3 regions of the Mesorhizobium sp. B2-5-4 genome follow, and region 2 is predicted to be linked to each of the others. Evidence: predicted binding sites of a transcription regulator. Region 2 holds the regulator's gene; each other region holds the start of a gene.

Evidence for each region. Region 2 encodes PhoB, which activates phosphate uptake and scavenging genes when phosphate is short. Its sites were predicted from a motif close to TGTCATNNANCTGTCAT; they were not measured.
Region 1: a site for PhoB is predicted at 2,888-2,904, ahead of FJ492_RS20385 (PhoX family phosphatase). Genes of this name have one in related genera too.
Region 3: a site for PhoB is predicted at 3,042-3,058, ahead of FJ492_RS06550 (toxic anion resistance protein). Genes of this name have one in related genera too.

The regions. Positions count from the first base shown of each region.
Region 1 is NZ_VFUR01000016.1:96,924-102,509, forward strand. It holds gene FJ492_RS20370 (sensor histidine kinase) at 1-1,316, shown strand, start outside; gene FJ492_RS20375 (response regulator transcription factor) at 1,313-1,975, shown strand; gene FJ492_RS20380 (hypothetical protein) at 2,197-2,688, opposite strand; gene FJ492_RS20385 (PhoX family phosphatase) at 2,967-4,970, shown strand; gene FJ492_RS20390 (hypothetical protein) at 5,103-5,327, shown strand; gene FJ492_RS20395 (NAD(P)/FAD-dependent oxidoreductase) at 5,319-5,586, opposite strand, start outside.
Region 2 is NZ_VFUR01000006.1:223,749-229,334, forward strand. It holds gene xylF (D-xylose ABC transporter substrate-binding protein) at 1-527, opposite strand, end outside; gene FJ492_RS10085 (ROK family protein) at 796-2,043, shown strand; gene phoB (phosphate regulon transcriptional regulator PhoB) at 2,046-2,735, opposite strand; gene phoU (phosphate signaling complex protein PhoU) at 2,755-3,462, opposite strand; gene pstB (phosphate ABC transporter ATP-binding protein PstB) at 3,488-4,291, opposite strand; gene pstA (phosphate ABC transporter permease PstA) at 4,288-5,139, opposite strand; gene pstC (phosphate ABC transporter permease subunit PstC) at 5,143-5,586, opposite strand, start outside.
Region 3 is NZ_VFUR01000004.1:96,312-101,897, forward strand. It holds gene FJ492_RS06540 (5-bromo-4-chloroindolyl phosphate hydrolysis family protein) at 1-326, opposite strand, end outside; gene FJ492_RS06545 (substrate-binding domain-containing protein) at 338-1,909, opposite strand; gene FJ492_RS06550 (toxic anion resistance protein) at 1,921-3,000, opposite strand; gene FJ492_RS06555 (alpha/beta hydrolase) at 3,115-3,801, opposite strand; gene FJ492_RS06560 (OpgC family protein) at 4,003-5,244, shown strand; gene FJ492_RS06565 (substrate-binding domain-containing protein) at 5,263-5,586, opposite strand, start outside.

The sequences.
Region 1 (5,586 bases), on a different contig from region 2:
GCTTTGGGCTTCTGGTCGTCATGCTGGTCGTAGGGACCTGGGTGACGACGCAGATCCGGGACGGCATCACTCGCAATTCGGCTGCCACGACGGCCCTTTATGTCGACAGCGTGATTGCGCCGCTACTGCCCGACCTGCGCAAGAGCGAGGAGCTTAGCGCATCCGTCAAACAGGCGCTCGACGAGACGCTCGGCCAGGGCGCTCTCGGCAAACGCCTGGCATCGTTCAGGCTCTGGCGTCGCGACGGCACGGTGCTCTACGCGAAGGACGCGGATTTGATCGGCCGCCGCTTCGACCTGAACAAAAATCTGCGTTCCGCCTTCCAGGGCAGTGTCGTTGCCCAGTTCGATACGTTCGACGAGAACGAAGAGAAGGAGCGGGCCGCGGGCGTGCCGTTGCTCGAGATCTACAATCCCGTGCGCGAACCCTGGTCCGGCGACGTGGTCGCCGTCACCGAATTCTACGAGATCGCCAGCGATTTCAAAGCCACCCTGGCTTCCGCCCTGCTGTCGAGCTGGCTGGTGGTGGCCGGCACCACCTTGACGGCATTCCTGCTTCTGTCGAGCATCGTCCTGCGCGCCAGCCGCACCATCGACGACCAGCGCGGGGCGCTGCGCCGCCAGGTATCGGAGCTGCAAGGACTGGTGACGCAGAACAGCGCCTTGCGGCAACGCGTGCAGCGGGCGTCCCGCCGCGCCACCGCACTCAACGAAAGATACCTGCGCCGGATCGGCGCCGACCTGCATGACGGCCCGGCCCAGCTCGTGGCCCTGGCGGCGCTGCGCATGGACAGTCCGGTGTTCACCGGCGACGGCCATGGCAGCGAAGGCCGCTCGACCGAGGTCGCCATGATCCGCAAGACGCTGGAGGATGCGATGCGCGAAATACGCGGCATCTGCACCGGCCTGGTGCTGCCGCAGATAGAAACGGCGGCGGCCGCGGACGTGTTGCGGCTGGCCGTCGAGGAACATGAGCACCGGACGGGCACGTCGGTGAGGCTCACCCTGCCCGGACATTTGCCCGAACCCGGCGCTTCTGAGAAGATCAGCATCTATCGCTTCGTGCAGGAGGGGCTGAACAATGCCTACCGCCACGGGCGGGGCAAGGATCAGGCGGTGCATGCAGGAATGAAAAACGGCAGGCTTTTCGTTGAGGTGTCGGATGGCGGGCCGGGCTTCGATCCGGCGCGGGCCGAGGGGTTGGGGCTGGCCGGCCTCAGGGAGCGCGTTGAAAGCATCGGCGGACAGTTCGAAACCCTGACCGGGCCGAAAGGCACAAAGCTGGTGATCCGTCTTTCAGTCGAGGAGCAAGCATAATGGACGCCATTCGCATCGCCATTGTCGACGACCATCCGCTGTTCCGCGAAGGCGTGACCCGCAGCCTGTCGGAGATCGGAGGCTTCGAGATAGCCGGAGAAGGTGCGACCGCGCAGGACGCGGAACGCATCGTCTCGACCATGCAGCCCGACATATTGCTGCTCGATATTTCGATGCCGGGCGGCGGCCTGGCCGCGGTTGCAAGCATCCTTGCAGACCATCCCGCCCAGAAGATCGTCCTATTGACCGTTTCAGAGGCCAATGGCGATGTCACCAAGGCCCTGAATGCTGGCGTGCGCGGCTATGTCCTCAAAGGCGTCGGGTCGCGCTCGCTTGCCGATATCCTGCGCAACGTGGCGGCTGGCGAAAGCTATCTTTCGCCGATGTTGTCGGCCCGGCTGCTTTCCGATGTGCAGTCCCTGCAGCCTGCCAACGGCGTGGCGGACCGGCTGCGGCAACTCACCGGCCGGCAGACCGAAATCCTGCGGCTGGTGGCGGAGGGACTGAGCAACAAGGAAGTTGCCTTGCGCCTGGAACTGCAGGAGAAGACCGTGAAGCACCACATGACGGGGGTGCTGTCGAAACTCAGCGTGCGAAACCGCACGGAAGCAGCCCTCATGATGCGCGAGTTTCGCGACCGCGAGGCGGACCGCTCATAGAGCGGTTCGGCGTCTGCGTAATTCCGCCAGGAGAAAGCGCTGCGCGCTTTTCGCGGGAAAACCGTTTTTTCCTGGAATAAGCCCTCGGGGCATTTGGAACGCCACGCAAAGGAGGTCACCTCCGCCGGGGGGCGGCGGAGGTGACGTGTGAAACTGGTCGTTGCCTGTTGACCAGCTTCACAAGGCCGAAATTCACAAGGCCGAATTCACAGGGCCGAAATTCACAGCGCCTTGAGACGGCTGACATCGGCCGGTGTGGCCGGGCGGTCGATGATGGTGCGGCCGAGCGCATCCTTCATCCTGAAACGGCCGTTCTCGATGTTTTCCGTCATACCGTCGGGGTGCTGAACTGTAATCTTGTTGCCGTCCACGTCGACCTCGTCGCCGGTGGTGGGGTTGACATGGCTGCCCTTGTCGCTGCTCTTGTCGCGCTGGCCCTTGCCATTTCCGTTGTTCCCGCCGCCGCTATTCCCGTTACTGTTCCCGCTATTCCCACTATTCCCGCTGCCACCACCGTTGCCACCATTGCCGCCGTTGCCGCCGTTGCCGCCACCATTGCCACCGTCTCCGCCACCCTTGGCATGTGCGGTCGCGGCATCGATTCCAGGCACGAATCCATGGAAGGCAATTCCATAGGGAGCGACGGTCAGCGCCAGAAGCGCCGCCGATCTCAGAGCCAGGCGACAACAACGGGCCGTAATCGATCCGTGCATACTGATCTCCGTCGATTGAGCCGGCGCGCTCACCCCAACGTTGCAGTGCAACCAACATCGCCGAAAGACGTGGTGACCGAAAGCAGCCTCCGACCGTTGCGTTTGTCCCCCAGGACCTTTGCAGGCGCAAGATTGGACTAAAGTCCCAAGGCCCCGGCGTGAAAACCGGTATCGTGGGGGAGCGGCAGCGCGCATACGATGTCACGAAAATGTGATCGGTCGACTGTAAGGCGGTCGAACAGGCAACAAAATCCAGCCAAATCCAGCCAGAGGCTCCCATGACCGAACATCGCTCCACTGATGCCCGATTCCGCACCAGCCTGCTCGAGGAAAACGAAGGCCCAGCCAACAATCCCAGCGAAAACCGCACGATGGGCGAGATTATCGCCGCGCGGTTCTCGCGCCGCGGCTTCCTCAAGGGTTCGCTTGCCGTCTCGGCGATCGCCGCCACCGTCAGCCCGCTGGCGATGATCGCCGTCGACGATGCTCGCGCCGCGGAAGGCTCCGCCTTCACATTCGACGAGCTGGAGGCCGGTATCGACGACAAGCACCATGTCGCGCCGGGCTACGACGCCGACGTGTTGTTGCGCTGGGGCGATCCGCTGTTTGCCGATTCGCCGGAATTCGACCCGACCAGGCAGTCGGCGCAAGCCCAGGCCAGGCAGTTCGGCTATAACAACGACTATATCGGCTATGTCGCGATCGACGGCTCGGCGGAACACGGCCTGCTGGTCGTGAACCACGAATACACCAACCCGCATCTGATGTTCCCGGGCATCGTCAAGATCGTCGAGAAGGACGGCAAGAAGTCGGCCGAGGTGGCGCCGCTCTCGAAGGAGCAGGTCGATGTCGAGATGGCCGCCCATGGCGGCACCATCGTCGAGATCCGCAAGGACGGCGGCAAATGGCAGGTGGTGCGTGACGGCAAGCTCAACCGCCGCATCACCTCCAACACCGAGATGGCGCTGTCCGGCCCGGTCGCCGGCCATGACCGCGTCAAGACCAATGCCGATCCGTCCGGAACGAAAGTCTTCGGCACGATCAACAACTGCGCCGGCGGCGTCACGCCCTGGGGCACCTATGTTATGGCCGAGGAGAACATCCACGGCTATTTCTCCGGCGAGCTGCCGGAGGGCCACAAGGAAGCCGCCAACTACAAGCGCCTCGGCATACCGGAAGGCGCCTATGAATGGGGCGCGCATTATGACCGCTTCAACCTCGCCAAGGAGCCGAACGAGCCCAACCGCTTCGGCTGGATCGTCGAGGTCGATGTCAACGACCCGAATTCGGTACCGCGCAAGCGTACTGCCATGGGCCGTTTCAAGCATGAGGGTGCAGAATCGATCGTCGCCAAGGACGGCCGCGTCGTCTTCTATCTCGGCGACGACGAGCGCTTCGACTATGTCTACAAGTTCGTCACCAAGGGCACGTTCAACGCCGGCGACCGCGCGGCCAACAAGGACCTGCTCGACGACGGCACGCTGCATGTCGCCAAATTCGCCGAGGACGGCTCGGTCGAATGGATGCCGATCGTGTTCGGGCAGGGTCCGCTGACGGCGGAAAACGGTTTTGCCGGCCAGGCCGACGTGCTGATCGAGACGCGCCGCGCCGCCGACCTGCTTGGCGCCACCAAGATGGACCGGCCGGAAGACATCCAGCCCAATGCCGGCAACGGCAAGGTCTATGTCATGCTGACCAACAATTCCAAGCGCAAGGCCGATCAGGTCGACGCCGCCAACCCGCGCGCCGGGAATGCCTTCGGCCACATCATCGAGATCGTCGAGGACGGCGGCGATTTCGCCGCCACGAAGGGCAAGTGGGAAGTGCTGCTGAAATGCGGCGATCCGGCGGTGGCCGATGTCGGCGCCACCTTCTCCACCGCGACGACGGCCCATGGCTGGTTCGGCATGCCCGACAATTGCGCGATCGATTCGGCCGGGCGCCTGTGGGTCGCCACCGACGGCCAGGGCCCGAAGGCCACCGGCCGCACCGACGGCCTGTGGGCGGTGGACACGGAAGGATCGGCGCGGGCGACCTCGAAACTGTTCTTCCGGGTGCCGATCGGCGCCGAAATGTGCGGCCCGCTGTTCGCGCCGGACGACCAGACCGCTTTCGTCGCCGTCCAGCATCCGGGTGACGGCGGCGAGGACTGGGATGCGTTCGGCCGGCCCTCCTACTACGAGGACCCGTCGACCCGCTGGCCCGATTTCAAGCCGGACATGCCGGTGCGGCCGGCGGTCGTGGCGATCACCAGACAGGGCGGCGGCAAGATCGCCATCTGACGTCGGGCGAGACAAACGAGAGAGGCTCCGGGCATCCGAAGTCCCTCTTTTTGTGTGGCATTGTATTCAAGCCTCGGGAAAGATTGGCAATTTACACGTGGCGCCCTAGATCGCGACCAGGAGATCATCGCCATGCCCAAGTCGATCTACGACCGTGGCCTGCTCAAACCTGACGAAGTGGCCACCTTGCAACGTGTCTTCGATGAGGCCTGCCGCCGACGCGAAGCGCATCCCGAATCCGCCAAGGCGCGTGAATTGGCTCTCACCTTGCTCGCCCTCTACAATGCCGGCATGGTCGACGAGGAGATGCTGACCGAGGCTGTCCGTTTCCGGCGGCTGGAGCCGAAATCAGCGTGAGGTGCCCGGCTGACCGGGACCGGCGATCCGCCCAGCTATCGCCCTGGCCAATATGGCGGCATTGGCGAAGCAGCCGCGGATGCTCGGCCGCATGCCGGTGAACCACAGGCCGGGCCATTTCGGGTCGGCCTGGCCGCCGTTGAAGAGCGGAACGCCCTTTTCGTCGAGCACGCCGAGATCGCCGACCATGCGCTCCAGCCCGGTACGGTAGCCCGTCGCGGCTATGACGATGTCGGGAGCAACCATGCTGCCATTGGCC
Region 2 (5,586 bases):
ATGGCTTCCTTCAGCACTTCCATCGAGCCCGAGAACAGGAAGTCGGCATTCGGGTCGGCACCCGAGCCCTTGATGAAGACGTAATTGCCTTCAGGCTTGACCTTGAACACCTCGCGAGCCTGCATGCGGCCGACTTCCTTGTTGTCGAAGGTCAGGTAAAAGACGTCCTTGTTCTCGATCAGGCGGTCATAGCCGACGACCGGAATGCCCTCGTCGAGCGCCTTCTGCACCGCTGGGCCGATGGCCGAAGCATCCTGCGCCAGGATGATCAGCGAATTGGCGCCCTGGGAAATCAGGCTTTCGACATCGGTCAGCTGCTTGCCGGGATTGGACTGCGCATCGGCGGAAATGTACTTGTCGCCCGCGGCCTCGATCGCTTTCTTCATGGCGGCCTCGTCGGTCTTCCAGCGCTCTTCCTGGAAATTCGACCAGGAAACGCCGATGACCTTGTCCTTCGCCTGCGCCACCGACGCCAGCGTCAGCGACATGGCGACACCCGCCAGGATGGCGACTGTGAATCTCTTCATGGTATATCCTCCCTGCGCCGCGTATGGCGCGACCAAACTGGCCCGAAGGCCGGCATAGGCCCTATTTTTTCGAGCCTCGAAAAAACACTGATCCATCGTCGGAACACTGTCAACATCGATTCTGATGGATTTTGAGGTGCCGGGAGCCTTTTTTCGAGTCCCGCAATAAATAAATGACAGCTCCTGCCGCATCTGCCAGTATTCGGCCCATTGCCGGAGAGGTTCGAGGGGGTGTCAAGAACCGCGGCGACGGGAGGATGTGGGAAGCATGTCGGTCGGAATCCGCCACGACGATCTGCGCCGGCGCAACCGCGCCATGGTGATTGCAGCCGTGCGTCAGGGTGGTCAGCCCTCGCGCACCGAGATCGCCGCCACCACCGGCCTCAGCCACTCGACCATATCGGCGATATCAGCCGACCTGATCGACGAGGGTATCCTGACCGAAGGCAAGCCGAACGAAGCCGGTTCACTGAAACGCGGCCGGCCGCAGGTTGGCCTTGGCCTCAACCCCGAGGCCGCGGCTGTGATGACCGTGGTGCTGTCGCTGAATTTCCTGTCCGTCGCCGTCATCGATTATTCCGGCCAGGTGGTCGCCGAGGAACAGCGACGGCTGGACACGCTGACCATGTCGCGCGAGGCGCTGATCGGCGAATGCACGGCAATAGTGCGGCGGCGCCTCGAGGACCCCGATCTCGACGTCCGCAGTATTGCCCGCATCGCGCTGGCGATCCAGGGCATCACCGACAGCGAGGCGCGTGCGATGCTGTGGTCGCCGATCACGCCGCAGACGAACATTCCCTTCGCCGACATACTTGAAGCCGAGTTCGGCATCCCCGCCACCATGGAGAACGACTGCAACATGATGGCGGTGGCGCTGCGCTGGCGCGACCCCGAACGCTACCGCGACGACTTCATCGCCATCCTGCTCTCGCACGGCATCGGCATGGGCCTGGTGCTGAAGGGCGAGCTGTTCACCGGCACGCATTCATCGGGAGGCGAGTTCGGCCACATGATCCATCGCCCGGGAGGCGCGCTCTGCCGCTGCGGACGGCGCGGCTGCGTCGAGGCCTATGCCGGCAACTACGCCATCTGGCGCAACGCCAGGCAGCTTGGCGAGGACGCCGAACCGGTCGCAGATGTCAGCGATGCGCAGATGCGGACACTCGCCGCGACGGCAAGGGAGAAAGACGGACCGGAGCGCGAAGCCTATCGCAAGGCCGGCGAGGCGCTGGGCTATGGGCTGGGCAGCCTGTTCGCGCTGATCGATCCCGCACCCGTCGCCATGGTCGGCGTCAGCGCCGCCGCCTTCGACCTGATCGAGCCGGCCTTGCGCGAGGCCATCGGCCAGACCGCCGGCGGCCAGCATTCGGAATCGATTTCCTTCGACACCGAGCCGAACGAGCTGCCGCTCATCCGCGAAGGTTGCGCTATGCGCGCATTGACCTTCGTGGACCAGGAGATTTTCGCGCCGGGCGTGCTGGCGAGGCCCGGCGTTCCGGGCAAGAATGTAGCCTGATTTCAGTCTTCGCGGATCGCGTAACCAGCGCCGCGAATGGTGCGGATCACGTCCGGCATACGGCCGTTGTTGACCGCCTTGCGCAGCCGGCCGACATGCACGTCCACGGTGCGTTCATCGATATAGATCGTCTCGCCCCAGACATTGTCGAGCAGCTGGCTGCGCGAGAACACGCGGCCGGGATGACGCATCATGAATTCGAGCAGGCGGAACTCGGTCGGTCCGAGCCGGATCTCGCTCTTCTTGCGATAGACACGGTGCGATTCCCGGTCGAGCACGATGTCGCCGACCTTGAGCACGCTGGACAGCACTTCCGGCTTGGCGCGGCGCAGCAGCGCCTTGACCCGGGCCATGAATTCCGGTGTCGAGAACGGCTTGACCAGATAGTCGTCGGCACCGGTCGAGAGGCCGCGCACGCGGTCGCTCTCCTCGCCGCGCGCCGTCAACATGATGATCGGCAGCCTCTCGGTCTCGGGCCGCATTCGCAGGCGCCGACAGAGTTCGATGCCGGAAACCGCCGGCACCATCCAGTCGAGCACCAGGAGGTCGGGCACGTTCTCCTGGAGGCGGATCTCGGCTTCGTCGCCGCGTGTCACCACCTCGACCTGGTAGCCTTCCGATTCCAGATTGTAGCGGAGAAGCACGCCGAGCGGCTCCTCGTCCTCCACCACCATGATGCGTGGCGCGATCATCGATTGATCATCCCTGCCGTCAAGCCGCCGGCACCGACATCGCCGTCTCGTCCTGCTTCGGACGGTTGGCGGGCAGTTGCGTGCCGGTCAGCACATAATACGCATTCTCGGCGATGTTGGTCACGTGGTCGCCGATGCGTTCGAGATTCTTGGCGCAGAACAAAAGATGCGTGCAAGCCGTGATGTTGCGGGGATCCTCCATCATGTAGGTCAGGAGTTCGCGGAACACCGAAGTGTATTTGATGTCGATGCGTTCGTCGTCATTCCTGAGCTTGGCGAGGGCGGCGGCATCGCCTGCCGCGTATTCCTCGACTACCCCCTGCACCTGGATCAGCACCAGCTGCGCCATGGAATCTATCGAGTGCGACAGATCGCGCGGGGTGGCGGTAAGGCCGACGGAGCCGACGCGCTTTGCAATGTTCTTGGCAAGGTCGCCGATGCGTTCGAGATCGCCCGCCATGCGGATGGAGCCGACGACATGACGCAGATCGTCGGCCATCGGCTGGCGCTTGGCGATCAGGGTGATGGCGCGATCGTCGAGTTCGCGCTGGCGCGCGTCCATGATGGCGTCGTCGGAGACGACGCGCTGTGCCAGCGCATTGTCGGAATTCAGCAGCGCCTTGGTGGCGCCGCCGACCATCGTGCCGGCAAGATCGCCCATGTCGCTGATCAGCTTGCTGATCTGTCCGAGATCCTCGTCGAAGGCTGCGACTGTGTGTTCGGCCATGATCCTGGTCCTCGTATGCGTGAGATCAGCCGAAGCGGCCGGTGATGTAGTCCTGCGTGCGCTTCTCGCGAGGCGACGTGAAGATCTTCTCGGTCTTGTCGAATTCGACCAGCTCGCCCAGATACATGAAAGCCGTCTGCTTCGAGACCCGCGCGGCCTGCTGCATGTTGTGTGTGACGATGACGATCGTGTAGTCGGCCTGCAACTCGTCGATCAATTCCTCGATCTTGGCAGTCGACAATGGGTCGAGCGCCGAGGCCGGCTCGTCGAGCAGGATGACCTCCGGCTTCACCGCCACGGTGCGGGCGATGCAAAGCCGCTGCTGCTGGCCGCCCGACAGACTGAGGCCGCTGGCATTGAGCTTGTCCTTGACCTCGTTCCACAGCGCGGCGCGCTTCAGCGCCTGCTCGACACGGCCGTCCATCTCGGCCTTGCCGATCTTCTCATAGAGCCTGACGCCGAAGGCGATGTTCTCATAGATCGACATCGGGAACGGCGTCGGCTTCTGGAACACCATGCCGATCTTGGTGCGCAACAGGTTGAGATCCTGCGAGCGGTCGAGAACGTTCTGGCCGTCGAGCAGCACCTGACCCTCGGCGGTCTGCTTGGGGTAGAGTTCGTAGATGCGGTTGAAGACGCGCAGCAGCGTCGACTTTCCGCAACCCGACGGTCCAATGAAGGCCGTCACGCTGCGCTCGGGCAGCGACAGCGTGATGTCCTTCAGCGCCTTCGACTGGCCGTAGTAGAAATTGAGGTTCTTGACCTCGATCTTCGCCTTGGCGGCCGCCTCGGTGGCAATCGTCATGTCTGGAGACAACATCTGGCTCATTTGTCCTCTCTGCGTCCGGTCAGGCTGCGCGCAAAGATGCTGAGCGCGAGAACCGTCAATGTGATTATGAGTGCGCCGGTCCAGGCCAGTTGCTGCCATTCCTCATAGGGGCTGAGAGCGAACTGGAAGATGGTGACCGGCAGGCTGGCCATCGGCGCGTTGAGGTTGCTCGACCAGAACTGGTTGTTCAGCGCCGTGAAAAGAAGTGGCGCCGTCTCGCCGGAAATGCGGGCGATGGCCAGCAATATGCCGGTGACGATGCCGGACATCGCCGCGCGGTAGGCCACCGAACGGATGACCACCCAGCGTGGCGCGCCAATCGCCGTGCCGGCCTCGCGCAAGGCGTTCGGCACAAGGTTGAGCATGTCCTCGGTGGTGCGCACCACGACGGGAATGACCAGGATGGCCAGTGCCACGGCACCGGCGATGGCCGAGAAATGCCCCATCGGCCGCACCATCAATTCGTAGACGAACAGGCCGATGATGATTGAGGGCGCCGACAGCAGGATGTCGTTGATAAAGCGTACCACGGTGGTGAGTTTCGAAAAGCGGCCGTATTCGGCCATGTAGGTGCCGGCCAGCACGCCGATCGGCGTGCCGACGACGATGCCGATGATGGTCATCACGATGCTGCCGTAGATGGCGTTGAGCAGGCCACCGGCATCACCGGGCGGCGGGGTCATTTCCGTGAACACCGAGAGCGAAACGCCCGACAGACCCTTATAGAGCAGCGCGCCGAGGATCAGCGCCAGCCAGGCAAGGCCGATGCCGGCGGCGATGACGCAGAGCGTCATCATCACGCCGTTCTTGCGCTTGCGGCTCTGGTGAAGCGATGCGGCTGTCGACATCGGTCAGACTCCGGTACGGGCATCGATGCGCATCAGCATGTACCGGGCGATGGCAAGGATGAGGAAGGTGATGACGAACAGGATCAGGCCGAGCGCCACCAGCGAGGAGGTGTAGAGATCGCCGACGGCTTCGGTGAATTCGTTGGCGATGGTTGCCGAGATCGTCGTTGCCGGCGCGAACAGCGAGGCGCTGATCCGGTGGGCGTTGCCGATGACGAAGGTGACCGCCATGGTTTCACCGAGCGCACGGCCGAGAGCAAGCATGACGCCGCCCATTATGCCGATGCGGGTGTAGGGGACGACGACCCGGCGTGTTACCTCCCAGGTCGTGCAGCCAATGCCGTAGGCGGACTCCTTCAGCACCGGCGGCACCGTGTCGAACACATCCTTGGTGATCGAGGTGATGAAAGGCAGGATCATGATGGCCAGGATCATCGCCGAGGTCAG
Region 3 (5,586 bases), on a different contig from region 2:
ATGTCGGACAGGTTCTTCACCTTGGCCTTCATGTCCTTGTCGGTGATCGAACCGGCCGCTGCCGACAGCCGGTCCGCGGCTGGCTGCGCTTGCGCCAGAAGTTCGCGGGCGAAGGCCACTTTGCTGCCGCTGAGCGTGCTGAGGTCGAGCCCTTCGAAAAGCTGTCGCGGCGCCAGGACAAACACCAGCCCGGCAAAGACGAGGGCAGCGATGATCGCCGACACCAGAAACGGGAACTGGGTCAGAACACCCAAGCCGACAAGAAGCGCCGCCGAGATCACGCCCGCCGCGATCCAGTTCCAGTCATTGCCGAACAAGCCGCGCATCCCGGCAGGCTCTAATTGTAGCCGCGGGCGGCGCGGAAGGCGCCGGCCAGATCGCCGCTGCCGTCGAAGACCCGTGCCGACGTCGCCTTGGCGAGACTGTCGAGCTGGCTCTTGTCGGCGTCGCCGAAGGTGACGCCGAAGACCGGCACGCGCACGGGGGCGTTGCGCCAGCGTGCGAGAAACAGGTCCGCGCCGCCATCGGTGCGGCCGTCGGTCATGATGACGATGGCCGGGAGGTATTTCGAAAGGTCCGCCGTGGCAACGATCTTCCGCAGGGCCTGGTCGGCACAGGCATACATATCGGTGCCGCCGCCGGCGCGTTGCTGGGCAACGTCCGTCAGCAGCTCGCTCTGGCCCGCCGCATCGCCCTTCGCCTCGAATGTGTCGCGCACGACGGCGTCGAAAGGCAGCACGAAGATGCGGTCGGACGGCGTCCATTGCACCAGCACCTCGCTTGCCTTTTCCGGCGTGAACAGGAATTGCGCGGCCGCCTGCAACTGTTTCTCGCCCTGGTCTTCCATCGAGCCGGAGAAGTCGAAGCACAGCGCCGTCAGCGAAGGCTTGCGCAAGGCCTCCTGATAGAGGTCGAGCGCCTTGCGGATCACCGCCGGCTCCGGCATGCGGATCGATGTCACCAGCTTGCCGGGATCAAAATTCCAATCCGGCTCGGCGGTGGCCGGGATGGCCGCGCCGCCGAGCGGCAGCCGCCGGCCGGTATCGGCGATGCGTTTGCGCGCCGCGTCCGACTGCAGATAGGCGAGGAGGTCGGTGAAGAATTTTTCGACATCGGCTCCGCGTCCATGATCGATGAAGCCGAGCGGCGAGTCGCCGACAGCGACGCCGTCGGCCGGATAGACGGCGTATAGCGGCTCGTTGCCCATCTGCTTGAGCTTGTCGTTGGTCTCCTTCAGCGTCGCCTCGTAGTTCCACATCGCGTCATAGACGGTGCCCTTGCCGGCGCTGTCGACGTAGAGATCGGCGAGCCAGCCCGACGAACCGGACGAGCGCTCGACGCCTTGCAGCAAGGCACTTACCGTATCGTGCACGGCGGGATTGTCGAGGTCGCCCGGCTCGATCACCTGCTTGCCGCCGAGCGCGCTGGACAGCATGGCGAGATAGGCGCTGGCGCCCGAATTGGACTGCGTCGCCGACGTCATCAGGAATTTCAGCTTGCCGTCCTTCACCGCGGCCAGGATGTCCTTCATGAACACCGGCTTGCCGACCCAGCCGAGTTCGGTGGCCTTGGATTTGCGCACGCCCAGAATGACCGGCATCTGCGCGATCGACGTCAGGTTGCGCACCTTGCGGCCGCTGTCGAACAGGTCGACCCAGACGCTGGAGGCCGGCCAAACCGCGTCCTGGTCGAGGCCGCCAGGCTTTTGCAGTCCGAGCCCGATGTCGAGCGAGCCTTGATAGGAAATGGTGCAGGTCGCGCCTTGCTTGGCGCAGAATTCCTGGACGATCGGCTCCAGCACCGTATTCTCGGAGCCGGAGACGATCGAGAATTTGACTTGGCTGGAATTGCAGGCCGTCAAAAACACCGCGAAGGCGAGCAGCAGAACGGACGTCAGCGTCTTCGGCATGGCGGTTCCGATCAGGACTGGGTCAGTGCTTTCTTCAAGTCGATCGTCATCTGGTCCATCTGTTTTTCGGCTTCGGCCCGCTTCTGGCGGCCCTCCTGCTGGACTTTCAGAACGCCTTGTACCGTGTCGATGAGATCGCGATTGGCCTGCGCCAGCGTCTCGACGTCAACGATGCCGCGCTGCGCCTGTTCCTCGACCGAAATCGCCTGGTCCTTCATCATTTTCGACGTCTGGCGGATCATCTCGTTGGTTGCGTCGGTCACCGTGTTTTGCAGCTCGAGCGCCGACTTCTGGTTGGTCAGCCCAAGCAGGATCACCATCTTCTGCTTCCATGCCGGCACGGTCAGCGCCGAGGTCGCTTGCAAATTCTCGATCAGCGTCTCGTCGCCCGACTGGACGATGCGAATCTGCGGCAATTGCTGGATGCCGAGCTGGCGCGCCTGCACCAGGTAGAAGATGCGCTTTTCCAGGCGGTCGAGCGCCTGCACGGCGTCCTGATAGGTTTGCGCCTCCAGCGTGCCTCCAGTGTCGCCGCTAGCGGCATCCGCCGCGGCCTTCAACTTCGGCAACTCGTTGCCGCGGTAGTCATCGACGAATTTCTTGCCGGCCTGCACATAGGCATCGAGCTTGAGGATGGAGCCCTTTGTCTGCTCATGGAGCTCGTCGAGCACGGCAATGTCGCGCCGCAGCGTGTCCTTGTGACGGTCGAGTTCGAGGCCGATGCGATCGATCTGTCCCGCCACGTCCTCGTACTTCTCCTTGAAGCGCTCGAGCCGCTCCTTGAACGAGGAGAACAGGCCGCTGAGGAAACCCTGGTCCTTGAGCGAGGCCGGATCGAGATTCTTGGCCTTCATGATGATGTCGGTCAGGAGGTCGCCGGTATCGCCGAGGTCTCGGTTGCGCAACTGGGACAATATCTTGTCGGCATAGTCGCTGACTGCCTGCTGGGCACGGTCGCCATAGACAGAAATGCCGGCACGGTCTCTGACGTCGATCGTGCTTTCGATTCTGGCGATGTCGGACGGATTGGCTACGATTGCCGGCAATGTCGAAGTGTCGTCGAGCAAAGTGATGCTGTTCTTGTCGGCCATGCAGACCTCCCCTCAGTGAACAGTATCTCGATAGGCAATCTGTAACAGTGATATGTCGCCGCTGTGGACAATGGAAGCTGGAGGCAGCCCAAGGCCGTAGATAAACGCTATTCTTCAACTTGTGCGTCCGATGGACCCTTCCTGCGCAGCCGCCACCGATTCCGCCAGCCATCGGCCGACGATCGCGGCGTCCGGGTTGCCGATTTCGTGGCCCGATGGAACAATCCGGGCGTCGATTTCCGTGCCGTGCCGGCTGAGCAGCGTCACCAGCGCCGGCGCGAAAGGCCCGTAGGTCTCGTCGGCGGCTCCGGCAATGATCAATGTCCGTGTTCCCGCAAGGTCCGTCGCCGGGACCTTGTCGAGCACAGGCATTGGCCTCAGCAGCGCGGCGCTCCGGACCATGCCGGGATGGAGCAGCATCAGGCTTGAAACCAGATTGGCGCCGTTCGAATAGCCAAGGAATGTCGCGTGATCGAGATCAAGCCCGTGGCGCGCGGCGGCTTCTCTTGCGAATGCCGCGAACGTGGCGGTTTCGACACGGATGCTTTCCTGGTCGAAGCGCGTCGGCGAGATTCGCTCGAACCAGCGAAAACCGTCCTCCTGGGGGATACGGCCACGCACCGCGACCAGTGCGGCATCTGGTGCCATGCGTCTCGCCAGCGCCACCATGCTTGTCTCGTCGACACCCGATCCATGCAGCAGGAACAGGCATTCACGGCCGCCTCCGCCGGCGCCGAGGAGACGATAGGGAAAGGCCAGGTCCAGCATCGGCGGACCATTTTCGACACTGGCGCCAATCATATCGCATCCCGTTGATTATATGAGGTTTCGCTCAATTTGCCGGCTTCAAAACGCAATATTTTCATGCTCCGCGAAAGTTGATTGAACCAGGCGCATTCCAGCCCGTTTCTGCGCCGATATACTCCCTGTGGGAGGAATCGAAGCGGTGCGTCGGGGGTCGCATTGCTGGACATGAACAACCAGCTTTGAGGCCTTTTGTCGATGACCACCCCTATTTCGCCAGATCGCGATTCGCGTATCCCAGATCGCGAGTTGCGTATCCCAGATCGCAATTCGCGTATCTTGGAACGCGACACGCGTATCGATGTACTGCGCGCGCTGGCCCTGCTCACGATCTTCATCGACCATGTGCCGGGCACGGCTTTCGAGGCCCTGACCTACAAGAATTTCGGTTTTTCTGATGCGGCCGAAGCGTTCGTGCTGATTTCCGGCATCTCGGTCGCGCTCGCCTACGGCACGAAATTCCGGCCGGGAGGCCGGCTTCTGGCGACCTTGAAGATGTGGCGGCGGGCGGGCGTGCTCTACGTCGCCCATATCGTCACGACGATGGTGGTGATGGCCCTGTTCTGCGCCGTGGCGGTGTTTGCCAAGCGGCCGGAACTGCTGAAGCTCATCAATATCGAGCCGCTGATGAAGGACACGCCGCAAGTGCTGGTCGGCATCGTCACGCTTGGCCACCAGCTCGGCTACAACAACATCCTGCCGGTCTATGCCGCGCTGCTTTTGATGGCGCCGGCCTTCGTGCTGTTTGTCAGCTACAGGCCCGTCGCGGCCCTTCTCCTGTCCGGCATGCTGTGGCTCGTTGCTGGAATCTGGCAGATCGCGCCGCCCAATTATCCCGAGCCCGGTTTCTGGTTCCTCAATCCGCTGTCCTGGCAGTTCCTGTTCAACATCGGCCTTGCCGCCATGCTGCATGTCAGGCGCGGTGGTGTCATTCCGGTCAACCGCTGGCTGATCGGCGCGGCCGCCGCCTATGTGCTGGCGGCGCTGGTGTGGGTGCATAGCCCGCTCTGGGGACATATAACGTGGTTCAACCTGCCGGTGGTGATCGGCGGCTTCGACAAGACCTTCCTGTCGTTGCCGCGGCTGTTGCACATCCTGGCGGTCAGCTACCTCGTCGTCGCCCTGCCGACGCTGTCAAACCTGTTCCGCACCAGCCCCGACCATCCGCTGGCGATACTGGGCAAACGATCGCTGCCGGTCTTCATCGCCGGCACGCTGATCGCCATGGTCGCGCAGGTGATGAAGGTGATCAATCCGGGCGGGTTCGTCTATGACGGCCTGCTGATATCGGCCGGCATTGCCATGCAGTTCGCGCTCGCCTTCTATCTCGAATGGCTGTCGGCCATCGGCGGTTCGGGCAAGGCCCGCACGGCCCAAAAGGATCCCGCGCCGGTTCGTGCGCCTTTGGGCCTCTCTGCCATGGCAAGAGCCAATCGGTAGTCGTTTCGGGCGTGCGGCTCAACCGCGGGGCGGACCCGACGAGCCCCGCACGATCAGTTCGACCGGCAGTTGCTGCCGGCTGACCGGCGCGTCGCTCTCCAGGATCGCCCTGACGGCGAGGCGGCCCATCTCGGCAATCGGCTGGGCGATCGTGGTCAATGGCGGCTCGGACACCGCTGCTTCCGGAACACCGTCGAACCCGACGACGGAAACATCGTCAGGCACGTTGAGCCCGCGTGCGCTCAGCCATTCGAGCGCCACCAGGGCTATTCGGTCCGACATGGCCAGGATGGCGGTGGGCGGTGCGTCGGAGGCGAAGATGGTTTCGAGCCCTGCCTTCGT